Regions from separate parts of the Cytobacillus sp. MT66 genome, predicted to be linked through region 3. Evidence: riboswitches for the same ligand, from Rfam matches in the RefSeq annotation. Region 3 holds a riboswitch; each other region holds the start of a gene.
The links. A riboswitch is a leader RNA that binds a small molecule or an ion and turns the genes downstream of it on or off. The one in region 3 is predicted to bind cyclic di-GMP.
Positions count from the first base shown of each region.

Region 1: another riboswitch for cyclic di-GMP. It lies ahead of AC1Q59_RS21515 (HNH endonuclease); the one in region 3 lies ahead of AC1Q59_RS10240 (anti-repressor SinI family protein).
Region 2: another riboswitch for cyclic di-GMP. It lies ahead of AC1Q59_RS23770 (putative bifunctional diguanylate cyclase/phosphodiesterase); the one in region 3 lies ahead of AC1Q59_RS10240 (anti-repressor SinI family protein).
Region 4: another riboswitch for cyclic di-GMP. It lies ahead of AC1Q59_RS12445 (putative bifunctional diguanylate cyclase/phosphodiesterase); the one in region 3 lies ahead of AC1Q59_RS10240 (anti-repressor SinI family protein).

Region 1 covers NZ_JBXAFB010000017.1:23,342-28,436, reverse strand. The annotation lists gene AC1Q59_RS21530 (DNA-3-methyladenine glycosylase) at 240-836, shown strand; gene AC1Q59_RS21525 (YfiT family bacillithiol transferase) at 1,012-1,521, shown strand; partial or broken gene AC1Q59_RS21520 (hypothetical protein) at 1,903-2,099, shown strand; cyclic di-GMP riboswitch class I at 2,355-2,441, shown strand; gene AC1Q59_RS21515 (HNH endonuclease) at 2,568-3,464, shown strand; gene AC1Q59_RS21510 (hypothetical protein) at 3,576-4,427, shown strand; gene AC1Q59_RS21505 (hypothetical protein) at 4,429-5,095, shown strand, end outside.
Region 2 covers NZ_JBXAFB010000025.1:22,768-27,862, forward strand. The annotation lists gene AC1Q59_RS23755 (HAMP domain-containing protein) at 1-1,239, shown strand, start outside; gene AC1Q59_RS23760 (STAS domain-containing protein) at 1,253-1,570, shown strand; gene AC1Q59_RS23765 (PP2C family protein-serine/threonine phosphatase) at 1,570-2,415, shown strand; cyclic di-GMP riboswitch class I at 2,863-2,934, shown strand; gene AC1Q59_RS23770 (putative bifunctional diguanylate cyclase/phosphodiesterase) at 3,016-3,801, shown strand; gene AC1Q59_RS23775 (EAL domain-containing protein) at 3,857-4,603, shown strand.
Region 3 covers NZ_JBXAFB010000004.1:378,183-383,277, forward strand. The annotation lists gene AC1Q59_RS10220 (MFS transporter) at 1-61, opposite strand, end outside; gene AC1Q59_RS10225 (MarR family winged helix-turn-helix transcriptional regulator) at 72-488, opposite strand; gene AC1Q59_RS10230 (anti-repressor SinI family protein) at 1,036-1,179, shown strand; gene AC1Q59_RS10235 (DUF5658 family protein) at 1,250-1,549, shown strand; cyclic di-GMP riboswitch class I at 1,792-1,871, shown strand; gene AC1Q59_RS10240 (anti-repressor SinI family protein) at 1,973-2,122, shown strand; gene AC1Q59_RS10245 (helix-turn-helix domain-containing protein) at 2,224-2,547, opposite strand; gene mnmH (tRNA 2-selenouridine(34) synthase MnmH) at 2,706-3,764, opposite strand; gene AC1Q59_RS10255 (DUF1128 domain-containing protein) at 3,969-4,196, opposite strand; gene AC1Q59_RS10260 (low molecular weight protein-tyrosine-phosphatase) at 4,353-4,820, shown strand; gene AC1Q59_RS10265 (YtxH domain-containing protein) at 4,840-5,095, shown strand, end outside.
Region 4 covers NZ_JBXAFB010000006.1:77,491-82,585, reverse strand. The annotation lists gene trpB (tryptophan synthase subunit beta) at 1-310, shown strand, start outside; gene AC1Q59_RS12455 (alkaline phosphatase D family protein) at 599-2,209, shown strand; partial or broken gene AC1Q59_RS12450 (GGDEF domain-containing protein) at 2,357-2,884, opposite strand; cyclic di-GMP riboswitch class I at 3,260-3,347, shown strand; gene AC1Q59_RS12445 (putative bifunctional diguanylate cyclase/phosphodiesterase) at 3,433-5,067, shown strand.

The DNA.
Region 1 (5,095 bases), on a different contig from region 3:
CCCCCAAGCTAATTCTAACGACTTGAAAACAAATGAATAGTTACAAATATAATGCCTGATCCTAAATGTAGATAATAATTTTGTGGTTGTCACAAAACATTCAAATTTTCGTGATTCCTATAACGCTTATTATTGTTATTACAGCACAAGGTGAAATGACCCATGGGCATATTCATTACATAAGCGGAATTGTTTGGGCGAAAAATAGGTGCGAACTACAGGAAAAGGAGAAATACCTGATGAAGCCACTGGAAAAAAGTTTTTATAATCAACCAACACTAGAACTTGCAAAAGCACTGCTTGGATGTCTTCTAATTAAAGAAACTTCTGAGGGAACGGCATCAGGTATCATTGTTGAGACAGAGGCATATATGGGACCCGATGATCGTGCGGCACATAGCTTTGGCGGGCTACGTACAAAACGAACTGAAATTATGTTTGGTGAACCCGGGGTTGCCTATACGTATTCCATGCACACCCATTGTCTTTTAAACGTGGTAAGCGCTGAAATTGGGCAGCCTCATGCCGTTCTAGTTAGGGCATTGGAACCCTTTTCTGGAAAAGAATTAATGGCTAAAAGGAGGCCAAAAGCAAAAAATGAAATCGAATGGACTAATGGCCCAGGTAAACTGACAAAGGCACTTGACATTACAATGGCTGACTATGGCCATCCACTTGATCAATCCCCACTTTGGATAGCAAAAGGAACGGACATTGAACTTGAAAATATCGCTTCCGGTCCAAGGATTGGCATCCAGAATACCGGTGAGGCTGTCCATTATCCCTGGCGTTTTTGGATTTCTGGGAACAAGTTTGTTTCTCCAAAAACCCGATAGTTCTCATGTTTATAAAAAAAGGAATTGGTAACTGGATGAGGCTGATACCATTCAACAAATGGGCCATTTAATTGAATAAGCTATTAAATGGCAATGTTGTTTGTTGAAATGATACAATTAAAGAAATTACTTTAATGGTCAAAATATTATGAAATAAGGGAAAAGGGGATTGACAATGGATGTAAGATACCCAATTGGGAAACTACAAGTTCCTGAAAAAGTAACATTAGAAAATATTCAAGAATGGCTAAAGGAAATTGAAACTTACACGATTCGATTAAGAGAAACTGTTGACTCCCTAAGTGATGAGGAATTAAGCAGAACGTATCGTGAAGGTAGCTGGACAGTCCGCCAACTTGTTCATCACATTGCAGATTCTCAGTTGAATATGTATCAACGGTTGAAGCTGGCTTTAACAGATGACAATCCAACAGTACCTGCTTTTGATGAAGAAAAGTGGGCGATTCAACCGGATACAAAGCTTCCTGTAGAAAGTTCTATTAAAATGTTAGAAGGTATAAATGAGCGCATCGTATCTTTAGGAAATAGCTTAACTGAAGAACAATTAGATCGAGCTTTTAATCACAAGATAAACGGTAAAATAACAGTTGCAGCAAAAGTAGCAAAATTATCCTGGCACGAAGAGCATCACTTAGCCCATATAAAAATTGCATTATCAAAATAATACAATATATATAAATAAGAAATAGTTACAAAAGTTTTATGCAACTAAATGGTGCTTTTTTTCAATATCACGAACTATAAATAAGCCGAAAATATGCATATTTTCGGCTTATTTATATTCAAAAACATACTGCCATAAACAGTATTTTTAATTGCCAAATACACAAATGATCTATCCAAACGGTACAGGTTTAAGTCCTTTAAATCGGGATATGGTTATTACTCTTTTTTTAGCCTCGATTGGCTTTGCAAAAGACAAGTTCCTATAATGATTTATCACCTAAGTGGGATGTTAAGGCTGCTGAGTACCGGGAGGATTATTAAGCATCGCGAATAGCAGCTGTAAATTAGTTTATTACAATTTAATTATGTAAACAAACCGACAGTAGCGTTATTTAGTGAATCACAATCAAGATTCTCATTAACTGTAAAAAGAGAAAACAAAGGACAATTTGAAAATCTATGGCCGGAAGCGAGCCAAATCGGCTGGGTAACGAACGATGGGAAAATGATGTATATGTAACCGGTGAACAATTAATGGAGGATACCGTTTATGAACATCATAAACTTTGGAGTTAAGCTATTCCTATGTTAGTAGGGCAAAATAAATTAGTTCTAGAAAGTTTCGTCAAATTCTGGATAGGCAATACCCTCAACTTTTGCTCCATTTAGTAAGGCAATAAAAGAAAACTCAAAGAAGCTTTTCATAAGTATAGCAAACTTATGGGAGCTTCTTTTGTTTATAGTAGTTTGAAAAAAATGATCACCGACAAAAAACGATATACTTCATTGTTGTGTTTATAGTAAAATAGTAATGTGAATATAGACATAAAAATCTGATAAAGGCAAACTTATCGAAAGGTAAGGACGCAAAGCTACGAGTCTAAAATCCTATTGGATAATGATAGTCGGGTTGCCAATACAAAAATAGCAGTATATGACTAGTTGGCTATCCCTATAACATTTGGGATAGCTGTTTTTTTTATTAATACGTTGGAAGCTTTTATAAACGATTGGTATTGTCCTTAAATAATGGAGGAATAGGTTATGAGAGTATTTCGTAATATTGGAAAGGGTATTGGAACTGTCGGAGGAGGATTAATCGGCGGTTCTGTTAAAGTAGTTGGAAAAGCTGTAGGCAGTAAGTGGAAAGGTACTGGTGAATGGTTAGAGGACGTTGGAGATAGTGTTCAATCTGCTTCTAAAATAGCTTTAGACAATGCAGGACAGTTTGTAGATGGAGCGGTTCAAGGTACATATGGTGCTATTAAAAAAGATGAGTACTATAAACAAAAAGGTTTAAATGATTTAAAGGATTCCACAGGTAAAACGATAAAGGGAATTGGTTCTGCTCTAAAATACACAGCTAATAATGCTGGCAGCACCTATAAAGGATTTAGAAGTGGAGATAAAGAGCAAGCAATAAAAGGACTGAAGAATCTTGGTAAAGTAGTAGCTGTGTCAGGTCTTGCCATCGGTGTAGTAGATTTAGTAGATGGAGCAGATATCATAGAAGCAGAGGAAATTGAAACTAGGAATGATCATTTAAGCGGGTATGAACTTCCAGAAACAGGAGTACCTTTCGTTGAAAAAACAGTTGATCTACCAAATGGACAAGTTGTTGAAGGTACATTCCCTGTATTTGATGAAACTTTCAATGTCATGATTGCAGAAGAATTGTATTTAGAAGGTGATGATGTTCATTTTGAAGTAGCTAATGATACATTGTATCAGGCTATTATAGAGAATCCGGACCTTGCCAATGAACTAGGTTTCTCACAAGCTGAAGTCCAAGGTCTAGCAAACGGACAAACACCGGAAGGATATACTTGGCACCATAACGAGGAACCGGGTCTTTTGCAGTTAGTAGATGAAGAGTCCCATGCTCAAACTGCACATACAGGTGGCCGAGCAATTTGGGGCGGTGGAAGTGAAAATCGGTAATACTAATAGAGAAATTATGCTTATAAGGGTTAAGCTAGGTTAATAAATAGATTTAGCAGAAAAATACTTTATATTTTGACCTTGGTTCTATAAAAAAAGGAGAAATTATCAATGTTAAATAGCTCATTAAAAAAAGAAGCGGTAAGAAAACTACAAAATGCTTTATATAAATATGAGAAGTCTTCTAACGACTTACAAAATAATGCGATTAAATTGCATAATGCAAGAAATTATGCAGAGGATGTAATTCAAAAAGTTGAAGATTATATAAATACTTTGGCCAACACTCCAAAAGAGTTTGACAAAACTTTCGAAGAAGTCCATGTAAATCTTGCAAGCTTTAAGGCACTTAGCGAAATCTCGTATGATGAAAAAGAAATGATTAAGTTAGCAGGTGGAGGTACAGCAGCGGGTGTTGCGGCAGGGGTAGCTACAGCGGCACTTGCTCCAACAGCAGCAATGGCGATTGCTACTACTTTCGGAACTGCATCAACAGGAGCAGCTATTTCAGGTTTAACAGGAGCAGCAGCTACTAATGCAGCTTTAGCTTGGTTAGGTGGCGGGGCTTTAGCAGCAGGTGGTGGCGGAATGGCCGGGGGAAGTGCCTTACTAGCATTAGCAGGCCCTATTGGTTGGGGGATTGGTGCAGCTAGTATAGCGGCAGGTGGTTTCTTTGCAAGCAAAAAGAATAAGGAAGCCGCTATCAAAGCAGATAAGGAACGAGTTGAAATTGTAAAGGCAATGAAAGTACTTGACGCTACATCTACAGAGATTACCAACTTGAACTCTTTTACACAAACATTAGCTACTAACTTAGAACAAAGTTTGATTTCATTTATTAGTAAAACGAAAAATGTAAAGTCTTTCACTGACTTTTCACAGGATGAACGTAATTTGTTAAGAGCCATAATCAATAACACAGAAAGTTTATCAGCGTTATTTATGAAGGAAGTTGGCAAGTAAGATGTCCACAAATGTTTGGAAAGACCAGATTACTGCAGCAGGAGTAGATGGGTTTAACCAATGGAAGAGTCAATCCATCGCTAAACAGTTAGATCAAATCGTTAAAGAAAAATTGCAGAATCAGCAACAGCAAAATATAAATTTTGAAACTGCATTGAAACATATGATGAAAATGCGTCAGTTTCTCTCAGAACCAAAGAATATACTAGGTTCTGAACAAACGAAACATGGCGAAGTAGCAGAACATCTAGAAGTTAATGTTCGCAATGCTTGGGTAGCCTTAAAAGGTCAAAGTGAAGTTGCTACCTTTGATGGAGTGGCTCGTACTGCACCAGAGGACTTCATTTTAGATGGTATTAAGTATCAATCCAAATTTATCAATGGATCAAATAACACACTTAAACATATACTTGATCATTATGGAAAGTATCAAGATAGTTCTATGAATTACTCTATACCAAAAGATCAATATAAGATTATTGAAGCTATTAGATCAGGCCAAGCCCCTAGTAATTTAAACGATAAATCAATTCGTGCTATTCTCCAAAAGGTAGAAGAAATAGAGCGTCAGACAGGTAGGAGTTTTCAAGAAATAGTAAAACCGTCCGTTTCAAATTATAGTGAAGCTCAATTAGGTACAGCCGGGGAAACGGTATCAAAACATCAAG
Region 2 (5,095 bases), on a different contig from region 3:
CTAGCCGAAAAAGATAATGATATTGTGATTGTTAAATCCACAGACCCAAAAGAAATAGGATGGAGCTCTAGAAATGTTGGAGATTGGATTTACGCAAATTTTGTCCAAATGTTTGAAGATAAAGCTATTGAGGTAGAGGGTGTATATTCGGCTGAAGGATTGGTTGTCATGCCAGTCGTAAGGTCAGAAGTTTATGATGCGGAAGATTTATTTTTTAAATATGGTTACTATCACCCCAAAGGAACGAACTATATTATAGATCCATTTATTGAAGCGGATGAAGTCTATAAATTTACTCAAAGAGTAGGTCCTGATTCATGGATTTCTCAAATGGAAAAGGAAAATCCCTTTGTGGTGGATATTTCCGTATTAGATCCAAAGGTCTTTCAAAATCCTGAATTAGAAAGCCAATATTGGCCACCGGTTAAAAAAGTAGTCTATGGAGATTTTCAATATCAAACTAAACAGGACCTAAAGGTGATTACAGGAATGATTGAAAATCCTACCAAAAGGACTGTAAGGGAAACAATCAATGGAGAGAAGGTTCTAAAATTATATTTACCGCAAGAAAATGGTCAAGTTCTTCATATAGCCTTTGATTATACAAAAATGACAAAGCCATTGGTAACCCAATCTTTCATTCTAGGTGGAACAGGGATAGCTGCAGTTGTAAGTATATTCTTCTTAATCTATGGCCTATTTAATAAAATTTATGAGAGCATTCGGAAGATTAAAGACCAAATCAGTTTATTAGAAAACGGGGATTTAACCGCACAAAGCCAGGTTCATGATGGAAGCGAATTAGGCTTACTTTCTGAAAGTGTGAATAACATGGCACGTAAATTAAATTATCTGGTAAACGAGACACGTAAACAAGCGATCAAAACTATGGAACTTTCCGTTCATTTAAAGGACGAGGCATCCAATTCTGTAGAAACAATCTATCAAATATCTACAGAAACCACAATGAAGGCAAGGGAACAATTATATGAAATTATGGAATTTATTGATAGGACTGAAGAGGTATTAACTCCTTATCAACAAAACGAAAACGTACAAAAGGTGATCAGCAAACTGGAACGAATGAGAGAGGTTGCCAAAGAAAGAACCTCATCCACTACTGATACAACAATAACATTAGCTGACTTGCTTAAATCCTTATATGGACAATCTAGTGAACTATCAGAGATATCCAATACATTATTGGAACAAATTAGTCAATTCAAACTTGATAAATAGGGAGGGGATGTTAGTGGAATTAAATGTCAACAAAGAAATACAAGGATCAAAAATGACATTAAAATTAAATGGTGATTTAGATATCTCGACAAGTAGTAGTATTGATCCTTATTTAGAGGAAATTGAGGATATTGACGTATTAGTATTCGATTTTAGTGAATTAGAATTTATTGATTCGACAGGAATTGGTTCCATTATGAATGCTATTTTCTTATCACAGGAGAAGAACTTTAGCGTAGAACTGCAAGGTGTTAATGACATGACAAAAGAAATTCTAGAGATTGTAGGGATTTATCAGATATTAGACACAATCCAAAAGGGGGATGCCTAATGTTCTTTGAGCAGTTTACCTACAATATCACTAATGATTCAGACAATAGGAATAACGTGGATAAAACACTAGAAAGAGAAATTAACCTGGCTAGAAATATTCAAACCTCGTTATTAAATGGAAGAGCTCCCGAGGTAGATGGCGGGAAACTCTGCGGAAATTCTCTTCCTGCTAGATTAATTGGCGGGGACTATTATGACTTTTATCCACTAGTGAATGGGAAAGTTCGCATTGTCATTGGCGATGTGATGGGGAAAGGAATTCCAGCAGCTATGTTAATGATTTTGACCAGAGGGGCTTTTCGAAGTGCTGCAGAAAGTACTAAAGGCCCCGGAGAAACCTTAACAGCCATGAACCAGGCGTTGCACAATGATTTGCGTACCTTAAAATCATTTGTTACCCTATTTTGTGCGGATTGGGACCCAAAGACTGGTATTTTCAGTTATGCCAATGCTGGACATCATCTCCCCCTTCTACTAAAGGGAAACAGTCGGACCATCTTAGATCTTCCAAAGATAAAAGGGATTATGGTTGGGGGGTTAGCGAATCAAGTGTACAAAGAGCAATCTATCAAATTAGAAGAATCGGATATGGTGTTTTTTTATACTGATGGCATTATAGAAGCTCAAAATAACGAAGGGGAACAATATCAGATTGATCGACTAAAGGAAACATTGATTTTACATCAAGACAAAGATGTAGGTGAAATTGAAAAATACGTTATGAACTCGATTAATGAATTTACTTCTGAAGTTCCACAGAGAGACGATATTACTATGGTCCTTTTGAAAATTAGTCAACAGAAAGCGGATATTAGTAGTTTGAATTCTCCTGTATTAGCATGAATTAGGTAGGAAAGGTGATTAAGGTTAGGCCGCTACTTTCTTACATAGCGTAGCAACTTTAACCTTTCCTTAACGGATTCATGAAGGAGTCTCCCATCCTCAAGGAATGTGAAAGCCCAATGAGTAGGTGGGAGATGAATTTCGGTGGCTTAAGCCAAAGCTTTTTTATTCTTTCAATTACTTTATTATAACGTAGCCGGGAACACTCATGACTTTAGTCATGAGCTGAATCGGATTCAAAAAGGGTGTAGCTTTTGCCATTTTACTATTCGACATATGCATAATCAATATGTACGCAAAAACGCTAATATAGCGGATTACCACTTGCAAAACCAATCGAAATAAATCGAAAGTTGTATTTATAAGATGTAAAATCGGTCTGTCCTATAGTAACCTTCACCTGTATTGGTAAATGGAGCTCGAACAATTATTACTTTAATTTCATAAATTAGTCAAAGGTAAAGACACAAAACTATAGGGGCTTCGATCAAGGTCGGATCATGCTAGCCAGTTAGCAATAATCTTCAGAGACTAATCAATTCGCTTAGTCTTTTTTGTTTGTTAAAATTTCGGAAAATGGAAAATAGAGGATGATGCCATGTGGTAGTAAAAAAGGATCTTAATGGGGTGGATGAAACAATTGATTGTATGGATAACCATGATGCATTAACGGGATTATCTAATCGTCATCATTTTTTTAATCATTTAAAGGATACCTTGGAAAAAGAAACGACTAAGAATGCAGCTGTATTGTTCTTTGATTTGGACCGGTTTAAAGTCATTAACGACTCGTTAGGCCATATAATCGGGGACCTGTTAATTAAAGAGGTCTCTAATAGATTAATGGATTGCCTAAAGTTGGCTGATACTGTTGCGAGAAATGGAGGGGATGAATTTTTTGTATCCCTAATCAATCTAAATCGTCAAGAGGTACTAGATATCATGGAAAAGATTCTTACATGCTTTGACGAACCATTCATCATTGATCGCTATGAAATCTATACCTCGCCCAGCATAGGTGTCAGTTTTTACCCTAATGATGGGAAAGATGTTGACACTCTAATTACAAAGGCTGATGTAGCCATGTACTCCGCAAAAGCTAACGGAAAAAACAGTTATCAACTTTATCACTCTAGACAGTCCGAAAACCTTCATGAAAAATTAGAAGTCGAAATTCACCTACATAAAGCATTAGAAAATAATGAGCTTTTCCTTCATTATCAGCCTAAGTTAGATATTTTCACCGGGGAGATTATTGGAATGGAAGCGCTCATTCGTTGGAATCATCCAGAAAAAGGGATAATTTCACCTGCTGACTTTATTCCACTTGCTAAAGAAACAGGTTTGATTCTTTCCATCGGTGAGTGGGTTTTAGAAGAGGCTTGAAGACAAAATAAAGATTGGCAGGAGGCAGGCCTACCTCCTTTCATTATTTCCGTTAATCTTTGCGCGCCAGCTTTATCAGCCTAATTTAGCTAAAAAAGTAGAAACGATTTTAGCAAAAACAGAACTTGATTCTGAGTATCTGGAACTCGAGATCACAGAAAGTACGTTAATGGATATTCCACAAGGGTTAAAGGTTCTAAACGAATTGAAAAGTTTAGGTGTGCAAATTAGTTTGGATGATTTCGGTACAGGGTATAGCTCTCTTAATTATTTAAGGCGCTTTCCCACTGATGTTTTGAAAATTGACCAATCGTTTGTAAGAAGTGCTACCCAAGATTCTACGGATGTAGCCATTGTTAAAACCATTATTCAAATGGCCCATCAGCTCCAAATGAAAGTGGTGGCAGAAGGGGTGGAGTTAAAGGATCATCTGATTTTCCTTCAGAGAAATCATTGTGATGGCGCCCAAGGCTATCTTTTTAGTAAACCCCTGCCACCGGATAAGGTCATACAAAAATACTATGAAATTGAACAAATATTATCCATGTCAGGGATTCACAAAGAAATTAAAAACGAATGGCTTGAAATGGAATTAGAAATTGCCAGACAAGAACTAGCTATTACTATCAGACAGCAACAAGGAATGATATTTAAATATGTTAAAAAGAAAGGGAAATTTATTCATACTCTTTGTGATGGCCAACTAGTTTATCAAATGGGGATAATTCCTGAGAAAGTAGTAGGAAGAGAGCTAAGAGATTTCCTCCCTGAAAATGAAATAAAGGAAAAACTTACACACTAGCAGTTAGCCTGGGAGGGTGAAGAAAATGTTGTTTATGAAGGATTTGTTAATTTGTTAACGGGATTCATTATATTACTTCTTTGCGCCCGATAAAAAGAGGGGATGTGGTGATAGAGGTCATTGGCTCTAGTGTGGATATTACAGAAAAAAACAAATCAAAGAGGAACTAAAAATAAGCCAAAAAAATTATCATCTTATAGCGCCAGGCAAAAGTCCCTGAATTGGCATTAAGAAATCAACAAACCTTATCTTCACTCATTAGTCTCCATTTGGCAATAAAGACAGAGAAGTTGTTTCCTAGCGATATTTAGACGTATTTAAGTTAAGAGAAGTATCTTCCAAAAGCACAAGTGTTTGGGGATGAGGTTCACGATCAGAAAAAGTAACCATCCGCTCGGAGTAGTATCCCCCATAAAAATATGTTAGGAGCCTGCAATGAAAAAAATAATGTTTAGGAACAATCTATTTTTTAAAATCTTTTCGATTTTTCTT
Region 3 (5,095 bases):
GAAAAAAGCTGGTGAACGAGATACTTAGAAAGTCTTTCGTCCATAATGGTTGTTTCTTCATGCTGTTCCTCCTATAAATTTTCCTTCATTTTTTCAATAAATAATAGCATTGAATGAATTTCTTCATCCTCAATCGTTTTTAGAACTCTCGACTCGCATGCTCTGACTGCCTGATGCCATTCTTCATATTTATTCATGGCAGCTTCTGTTAGAACGATCTGCTTTTCCCGTTTATCAGCACCGACCAGTTTTGTAATCCACCCTGATTTTTCAAGACGGGCAATCGTTCTTGTCATTGTCGGTGCTTCAACGCCTAAATACTGTGCTAGCGTTTTTTGTGTAGAGGATCCATTTGTTTTTATGAGATAAATGATTGTCCATTGAGCAGAATAGAGGCCGAGCGGGATAAGTGCTTCGTTGAGAGCCTTAGAAAAATGCCTGGAAAACTGGTTGAGGGAGTGAAGAAGCTGTGTTTGGTTGCTTTCCATTAAATCACCTATATTTAAATTAGTTACCTAGCTAATTATATGCACTTTCGATCAGTTTGTCTAGACTAATGTTCAAAAAATGTTCACTTGATTTTTTGAAAGTGTTTACATAAAAAATCCAAGCCTTTTATTATATAAATTTTATAAATAATACATAATATTAAGAAAATGAGAGGAATTAAGAGTAAATGAATGAAAAACGTTCAATATAAAGAACGAATGTGAGAATTTCGATTTTTATCATAACAGAACATTTGGACTATACTCATCTTAATAGTTCTTTTAAAAGAACAACCTAATCAGGGTGGTGAAAAAATGTATCAAAAAAACTGCGATAAATGTCAACGGCCATCATTCGGCAGCAGTGAATATGGGGCCTGGCATTGTCCTGTATGCGGAAACGATTTAACGAAATATCCCTTCCTCGATGCAATGACACTTGAGAGAATTCATGTAAATGCTATTCCGTTTCAAAGGAAGATAGATTGCTATAAAGAACAAATCAAATCACTATGCTTGTGGACATTTTCAAAAGGGGATGGGACGGTTGGAGACAAAGGTCATCGCAAAGGAATTAGATAAGGAATGGATGCGGCTTATATTAGAAGCGAAAAAACAAGGAATTGAAAAAGAGGAAATTCGCAAATTTTTTTATAATGGGCAGGGAGAGGAGGCTAGTGAAAAATCATAGTAATTCCTGGGCGGGGATACTTTTTTTGAGTTACCTTATTTCAGTAACCGATTGATAATGGAGGACTTTCGTGAAAATCATTTTCCTTTATCTGGCTTTCTTGAACTTGTTTGATGGTGCAGTTACCTTCTGGGGACTCCAATCATCCATCATAACCGAATTCAATCCGCTTATGCATTCTCTCTACGATGTACATCCTGTGATTTTTCTTGTTTTTAAACTATGCTTGTCTTGTTTGTTGTTAGGATTTGTCGTTTTTAACCGGGTTCCATCGAATAGGCCTATAAGAGTTATATCCTTGGCAGCTTCGGTACTTTATACCTCTGTCATTTTTCTGCATGGGGTATGGATTTTTCAGTATATTGCGTAATCCTTGATAAAATAGACGACTTGTTTCCCTATTTTTCTGGCACCTTATAGGTTTTTATAATAATTTTCATTATTTAATCAATGAATTTTGACCTTTATGACAACCATATGTTGGAAATTGTCGATTAATCGGGGAAATTTGGGTTTAAAACATAGATTTATTTGACAAAAAGTAACACATTCAAACGTAAGCAAGCTAGTAAAATACAACTATGCAAAAAATACTATGCTTGTTTTTAAGGACACAGAAAATGGCAAACCCACTGAAAAATGGGGACGCAAAGTCACAGATCTAAGGTATAAGAGAAAGCTGGATCGGAAAATTGTCCTACATACATACACCGCAATTTTCTGGAGTACAGGAGATACATACTAAGATGGCTGGACTGCCTGGGATACGAATGGTATTTTGGGAGGGAATAGGTTGAATAATCTTAATGGACAAAATGAAGGACTTGACAGCGAATGGGTCCAGTTAATCATCGAAGCAAAGAATATGGGAATTGAAAAAGACGAAATAAGGGAATTTCTTTTAAAAAGTACGATTAATGAATTTAGCATTAAAACGAGTTAAATAAATATAAGAAATGAGAAGTGTTTCTTATGAGGGGGGTCTCTAAAAGAAATGCTTTTATTTTTACAATAAAAAAACAGAAGCATTGATAGGCTCCTGTTTTATTTCTTCTGATCAATTCTCCATTTATTAAATTCTAGAAATTCGCGGAACTGGTCTTTTGATACCCCTGAATTCATTGCTTCCTGGACAATGTTGATCCACTCTGAATCTAGCTCGTCTTTATTTGGCTGCTCGTGTATTAAATGATCAACGGGTACATTTAAGACGCCAGCGATTTTTTCAAGAAATTGTATTGAAGGGTTTGTTTGCAGGTTCCGTTCTAATGAACTTAAATAGGATTTGGCTACGCCAGCCCGTTCTGCAAGCTCGGATAACGACATTTTCTTTTCTTTACGCAAAGTTTTTACACGCTCACCGATCATCCAATCTCACACACCTTACTATTAATAATTATTCCTATTATATCAAAAAACAGTACGAAGTTCCATATTACGAACATAATATGTAAAATGTTCAGTATATTTCCTTATTTACCCGTTTTGTACGATTTGAAACCAATTTATATAAAAAAGTGCTCCGCTTAGTTTGCAAGAGCACTTTTTGATTCCACAAGCTTAATGATTTCCTCGGTTGCTGCATCCACATCATCTGCTTCAATATGATGGAATGGCTTTTCATATTCCAGCTGTTTGTGGGCATATCGCGGATCATAGTAGGATTCTAATAAAACCTTTATAAAGAGTCTAAAATCTTGATTTTCTAATGAATCATCTAATGCTTGAATAGCCTCTTTGTCTTTCATGCGCTTCCTGATAAAGGCATACCGTTCCTTAATGGTGTCAAGAAACCAATCCTCGTTTAAATATGGCTCAACATAGTCGCGGTGAATTCGCTCAATGCGCGTTTTTAGCGAAGCCTGCAGGTTGATGTTGATTCCATCTTGCTTCAAGTCAAGAAGGACGTCCGGCTGAACAACCTTTCCGATTCGCTTGCTTTCTGCTTCGATAAAGAAAAACGGTTTGTCCTTTATTTTTAGTAAAGTGTCAAAAAGCAGGGCATCGAAGGTTTTCTGACTGTGGCCCAGGTATTGCCCGTAGTAACCGAAGATGGATCCGCGGTGTGCAGCCATTCCTTCCAGGTCGATAACCGCCATGCCTTTTTCCGCTAGCTTATGAAGCACTTCTGTTTTTCCAACGCCCGTCATTCCATGAATGGAAATCGCCTTTTGCGGAACAAGATTGGGTATTGCTTCTAATATATACTGCCGGTAGGCGCGATACCCTCCGGTTAATCGTGTGGCTGAAAGGCCTGCGAATGATAAAAAGGTAGCAACCGATTTACTGCGCATGCCGCCGCGCCAGCAGTAAATAACTGGATGTCCGCCATCCTGCATTAAATCCCTAATTTTGCCGAGCATGTCTGGGATTTTTGCAGAGACAATCTCCATTGCCCGCCATTTCGCTACATCTGAACCTTCCTGTTTATAAATCGTCCCAATAAGGGCGCGTTCATCATTCGTAAATAATGGTACGTTGACTGCACCCGGAATATGAAATTCTTCAAACTCGCCAGGTGACCGAACATCAACCGGAATAGCCTTTTCCGTATGAATGAATTGATCAACACTTATTTCTCTCATATTTGGTGCCTCCATTTATCAGTTCCGTCTCGGAGATTGCACTCAGATATTTTTGGCAAAATCTGAGGCGTCCGACTCACAACTATACTATTGTAACTCTTTCTAGAAAAATTGTCTTTTGGAATTATTACCGGTTTGTCCAATTTTATAATGAATTATTCTTATACAAAAACAAAACAGCCCCCAAAAAGAGGCTGCGTCTGCTTACTTATTCTTCCTAAGATTGCCCAGTTCCTCGGCAATTGCCTGCATTTCATTCGGGCTGAAGGAGTTTTTTTTCATGACAAGATCGTAAATATCCTTTAACTCCTCGTACATTTCTTCATCAAAATGGGACGGTTTGATTGCTCCAAAGTTTAATACTTTTAGTTTTTCTTTAATTTTTTCAATCATATATTCAACATTTTCAACAGACTTTTGTGCTAAATCCACCCGAATTCCCCCTCTTAAATATGTACCGTCAGTTCTCTAGTATCCCCATCTTTCCATGTTATTCACAGATTGTCAACCATATTTAAAAGGTTTATGGTTAAAGGTTGCAGAAGATATCATTTTGAAAGAAAATGGTGGCAAGGAGGAATTTTATATATGATTAATGTTCTTTTTGTATGCCTAGGAAACATCTGCCGGTCACCGATGGCCGAAGCGGTGTTTCGTGACCTTGTAAAACGGGAAGGCTTGGAAAGTGAAATCACTGTTGATTCGGCCGGTACGGGAAATTGGCATGTCGGCAGTCCGCCGCACGAAGGGACTAGACAAATTTTAAAAAGATATAACATTGGTGCAGAGGGATTAAAGGCCCGGCAAGTTTCAGCAGATGATTTTCAAAGGTTTCAATACATAGTGGGGATGGATGCATCGAATATCCAAAATTTAGAAAATTGGCGAAAAGGGGAGACAAACACCAAAGTTGTTAAGCTTCTAGATTTTGCTGATGATGAAAGTAAAGATGTGCCTGACCCATATTTTACAGGGGATTTTGATGAAACATATGAGCTTGTGAAAAAAGGCTGTGAGGGGCTGTTAAAAGAGCTCAGGTCAAACCATAATATATAGGAAAGCGAGTGGAAAAAACATGGGGAAATCATTATTTTGGAAAGGCGTACTATACGGTGCTTTGGCTGGTGGCGCACTGAGCCTGCTTGATAAAGACACAAGAGAAACAGTAGCTTCAGGATGTAAAAAGGCAACGAAAGAGGTTACTCATTACGTAAAGAATCCTGGTGAAGCCATTGATCGGGCTAAAGAAATGTCGAACCAAATTAAAACAGCGATTGAACAGGTAAGTGAAGAAGTTTCCTTCATTGCAGAAAAAGTGGACGAGCTGAAAG
Region 4 (5,095 bases), on a different contig from region 3:
GAACGGAGAACCGCAGAAGGTGTTCTCGATTGCCGCTGGATTGGATTATCCCGGCGTTGGCCCTGAACACAGCTATTTAAAAGCTAGCGGCAGAGGCGAATATGTGGCCGTTACAGGGCAAGAAGCCTTAGAAGCTTTTCAGCTGCTATCTAAAGTAGAAGGAATTATTCCTGCACTAGAAAGTTCTCATGCTGTTGCTTATGGACTCAAATTAGCTAAAGAGCTTTCACAGGATGATACCATTATTATTAATTTATCTGGTCGCGGAGATAAAGATGTGGACCAGGTCTTCCATATGTTAAATAAATAAGAATAGAAAAATGAACTGACTCAAACTGTCATGAATGCGACTAGTTTGAGTCAGTTTTTTTATAAGATACCCAGCTTCCCTTTTACAGCGCCTCATCCATTGTAAAAAACATCTAATACTTTCCACTTATTCCCCTCCGCTCTATCACTACTTTTATCACAAATTTTATTCTTAATGATTCCTACCAATCTATCATTTTCCATCGATTTACATTTTATTTACGTAATCTACAAATTATCTAAATAATCGCAATCTACACTGATGGTGAACGACAAAGGAGGATGGAAAATGAGAGAATTTGACAAGAACCGGAGAAATTTTTTAAAAAACACTGGAAAAGGTGTAGGAATTGCCCTTGGTGCTGCTATTGCCAGTTCAGTCCCTTTTAACACGGCTTCTGCGGCAGAACCCAATCAACCTAGTCAGTCAAACAAACTTCAATATCCATTTACTTTAGGGATTGCTTCAGGAGACCCGCTACCTGACGGCGTGGTTCTATGGACAAGACTTGCCCCGGATCCATTAAATGGCGGCGGCATGGATAACCATCCTGTTCCCGTACAATGGGAGGTTTCTCTTGATGCTACTTTTCAAAATGTCGTCATGAGAGGAAATGAGATTTCCAAACCACAGCTTGGTCACTCTGTACATATTGAAGTGGAGGGATTAGAACCTTCTACTTGGTATCATTATCGTTTTAAGGCGCATGATCACATCAGCCCAACAGGTAAAACAAAAACCGCCCCTGCCTATAACAGTACGGTGGATCATCTCAACTTTGCTTTTGTTTCCTGCCAAAACTGGCCCGTAGGCTTTTACACGGCCTATCAACACTTAGCCAAGGATGATCTTGATTTAGTTGTTCATCTTGGTGACTATATTTACGAGGGAAAACACAGTTCAAAGGTTCGACCAACTGATTATTCTGCTCCGGAAACCTATACACTTGATGATTATCGTAACCGCTATGCTCTTTATAAATTAGATAGTGACCTGCAGGCAGCACATGCAAACTTCCCATGGATTGTTACATTTGATGATCATGAAGTGGATAACAACTACGCAGGAGACATTCCTCAAGATCCGCAGAAGCAATCAAAAGAGGATTTCTTAGCAAGAAGAGCTGTCGCTTACCAAGCCTACTACGAACATATGCCAATTCGCCGTACTTCCCTGCCAAATGGAAGTGACATACAATTGTACCGTCGTTTATCTTTTGGTAACTTAGTAGAATTCAATGTCCTGGATACACGTCAGTACAGAGATGATCAAGCCAATGGAGATGGCTGGAAAGTGCCTACTCCGGAATCAGAGGATCCAAACCGCACCCTATTAGGTGAGCAGCAAGAACAATGGCTGCTAAATGGACTGGCTGCGTCACAAACGAAATGGAAAGTACTAGCACAACAAGTATTTTTCGCTCACCGTGATGGTGATTTTGATCCAGGAGAAGAATATGTAAGTATGGATGCTTGGGATGGCTATCCAGCTGCCCGTCAGCGAATTACAGACTTTTTAGCAGAAAAGGATATTAAAAACACCGTCGTCCTTACTGGGGATGTTCATACGAACTGGGCAAATGAAATCAAAGTAGACTTCCATGACCCGAATTCAGAAACAGTAGCCGTAGAGTTTGTCGGGACTTCGATTACGTCTAATGGTGACGGATCGGATGTGAATAACAATACCGCACAATACTTAAAAGAAAACCCGCATATTAAGTTTTTCAATAACTATCGCGGCTATGTACGCTGTAAACTGACACAAAACACATGGCAAACCGATTATCAAGTCATTCCATATGTAACAAGACCGGGAGCCCCGATTAGTACACGTGCTTCGTTTGTGGTTGAAGACGGGAAACCAGCGTTGAAGCAACTAACCGCTACACCTTTATAAGGATAAAATTTAGAGAGTGATCAGCTGATCACTCTCTGCAATATTTTTGAAGATATCCCGGATAGGAATTTATAACCGATTTATACGATTGGGGATTTTCAAACAAATCTACAGGCTTTCGGACAAGGTGCCTGTCCCTGTGTCCTCTTACTTACACCCTTTTGTGCCATTTTCGTTTTTGCTTTGTTTGTGTTTAAATTTATGTTTATACATTTTTTTATCGGCTAATTTCGCTAATTCTTCCAGTCGTTTGCCATCATCCGGGTATACTGAGCGTCCAATAGATATAGAAAGATTAATGCTTTTTTACGTTGAAAAGTTTTCTAAATTCTTTTTAATTCTATTTAAAATCGCTTCGGTAGATATAACCTCTTTATTAGGAATGATTAGGAAGAACTCATCTCCTCCCCATCTGGCAACGATATCCATCTTTCTTGTATTTCTAGTAAGTGCTTTAGAAACAGCTTGAATAGCTAAATCCCCAGCTTCATGACCATAGGTATCATTAATTTCCTTAAAATCATCTATGTCTAGCAAGAAGATGTTTAATTTCTGGCCATTTAATTTTTGTGTTATTTCCGGAAAAGCACTATGGACGAATCTTCTATTATAAACCTTACTTAAGAAGTCCCTTTCTGTTAAAAATTTCAGTTTTTCAAAGTTTACCTTGATCAAATAGGTTAATACCAGCTGTAAAAAGATTGGAATAATTAAAAGTGTTATTCTTAACCAATTCTTTTTATAAGTTTCGTAGTTGATATAATCATAAACTACGAAAAGCAAACTAAAGAAAATAATCATAATAAGAAGAATAATAATTTTTCTGATAGAATGTCACCCTTACTATTAATGTCTAACAATAAAAAGAATAGAACATTTCACTTTAAAGTTGATAGGTATTTTATCACAATTTTACCCTTACAAACATGTAGAAAACAATCGAAAAATATCGAAATTTGTATTTTTTAGGTGAATAATCAATTAATATATGGTAGCATTTACCTAGACTATAATCCATGGAACCAAACTTATTCATATTTAAAAATATAAATTAGTTAAAGGCAAATTTATCGAAAGGTAAAGACGCAAAACTAAAGGGGCTTCGATCAATGTCAGATCATGCCAGCCAGTTACCGATAATAAGAAGAGACTAATCGGTTTTCGTTTAGTCTCTTCTTCATTATCCAGAATTTCTAAATACGGAAAATCGAGGATGGTGCAATATGGTAGTAAAGAAGGATCTTATAGGGGTAGATGAAGCAATTGATTATTTCATTAACCATGATGCATTGACGGGTTTATCCAACCGTCATCATTTTTTTAAGCATTTAAAGGAAGTCTTACAAAAAGAAACAACTAAGTCTGCAGCTGTATTGTTCTTTGACCTAGACAGGTTTATGGTCATTAATGACTCGTTAGGCCACGAGATTGGTGACTTGTTATTAAAAGAAGTTGCTCAACGGTTAATCAATTGTTTAGACCAAGCTGATACCTTGGCACGAAATGGTGGAGATGAATTTCTTGTATCCCTTATCAATCTGAATCATAAAGAAGTAATGGATACCATGGAAAGAATCCTTACTTGTTTTGACGAACCGTTCATTGTTGATTGCTATGAAATTTATTCTTCACCAAGTATTGGAGTTAGCTTCTATCCACATGATGGAAAAGATATTGACTCCCTAATTAAAAAAGCCGATGTAGCTATGTATCATGTAAAAAATAATGGCAAGAATAACTTTCAATTTTATCGTTCAAATCAAACAGATCACATACATAATAAATTAGAAATTGAAGTGAATCTGCATAAGGCAATAAATAATAATGAATTCTTTCTGCAATATCAGCCCAAAATGGATCTTTTCACTGGAAAAATGATGGGAATGGAAGCACTTATCCGTTGGGATCATCCGGAAAAAGGAATGGTTTCCCCAGGGGAGTTTATTCCGCTTGCAGAGGAGACTGGCCTCATTATCCCAATTGGGGAATGGGTATTACGAACAGCATGTAAACAGTATAGGGCCTGGCAGGATCAGGGACTTCCACCATTTATTATTTCCGTTAATTTATCTGGCCGGCAGCTCTATCAGCCTAACTTCGCTCAAATTGTTAAATCTGTTCTAGAAGAAACAGGGTTAGATGCAGAATACCTAGAACTTGAAATTACCGAAAGTACCTTAATGGATATCCCTCAAGGATTAAAAGTACTTAACGAATTAAAGACCCTTGGTGTAAAAATCAGTTTAGATGACTTTGGAACTGGTTATAGCTCTCTTAATTACCTAAGAATATTCCCGATTGATGTTTTAAAAATTGATCAATCGTTTGTAAGAAACTCAACCCAAGATTCCACTGATGCAGCCATTGTTAAAACCATTATTACCATGGCTCATCAGCTAGAAATGCAGGTGATTGCTGAGGGGGTGGAATCAAAAGACCAATTAGTCTTTCTTCAACGAAATCATTGTGATGGTGCTCAAGGCTATCTTTTCAGCAAGCCTCTGCCGCCAGAGGAGATTGCACAAAGACATAGGGAAATGGAAGAAATACTCCTTACTTCAGGTATTCAAAGAGAACTTTCCAATCATCAGCCGCTAGAAAATGTATTAGAATTAACTAGGCTAGAACTGGCAGAAAACTCAGAGCTTAAAAAATCTGATAATAGGGTGTGTAAAACTGAAAAGCCTAGCGGATTGAGTCAAATAGCCTCAGGGGTTGCCCATGGAATACGAAATCCTTTGTTATCTATCAAAAACACCCTCCAAATCATGCAAAAAGATCTTGGTAAAGCAAACGATATTGATAACATACTTGCGGAAATAGATAATATCGAAAAAATTATTAATGAGTTATTGTAAAAAATGCCAATATCTTGAGGACCTAAAC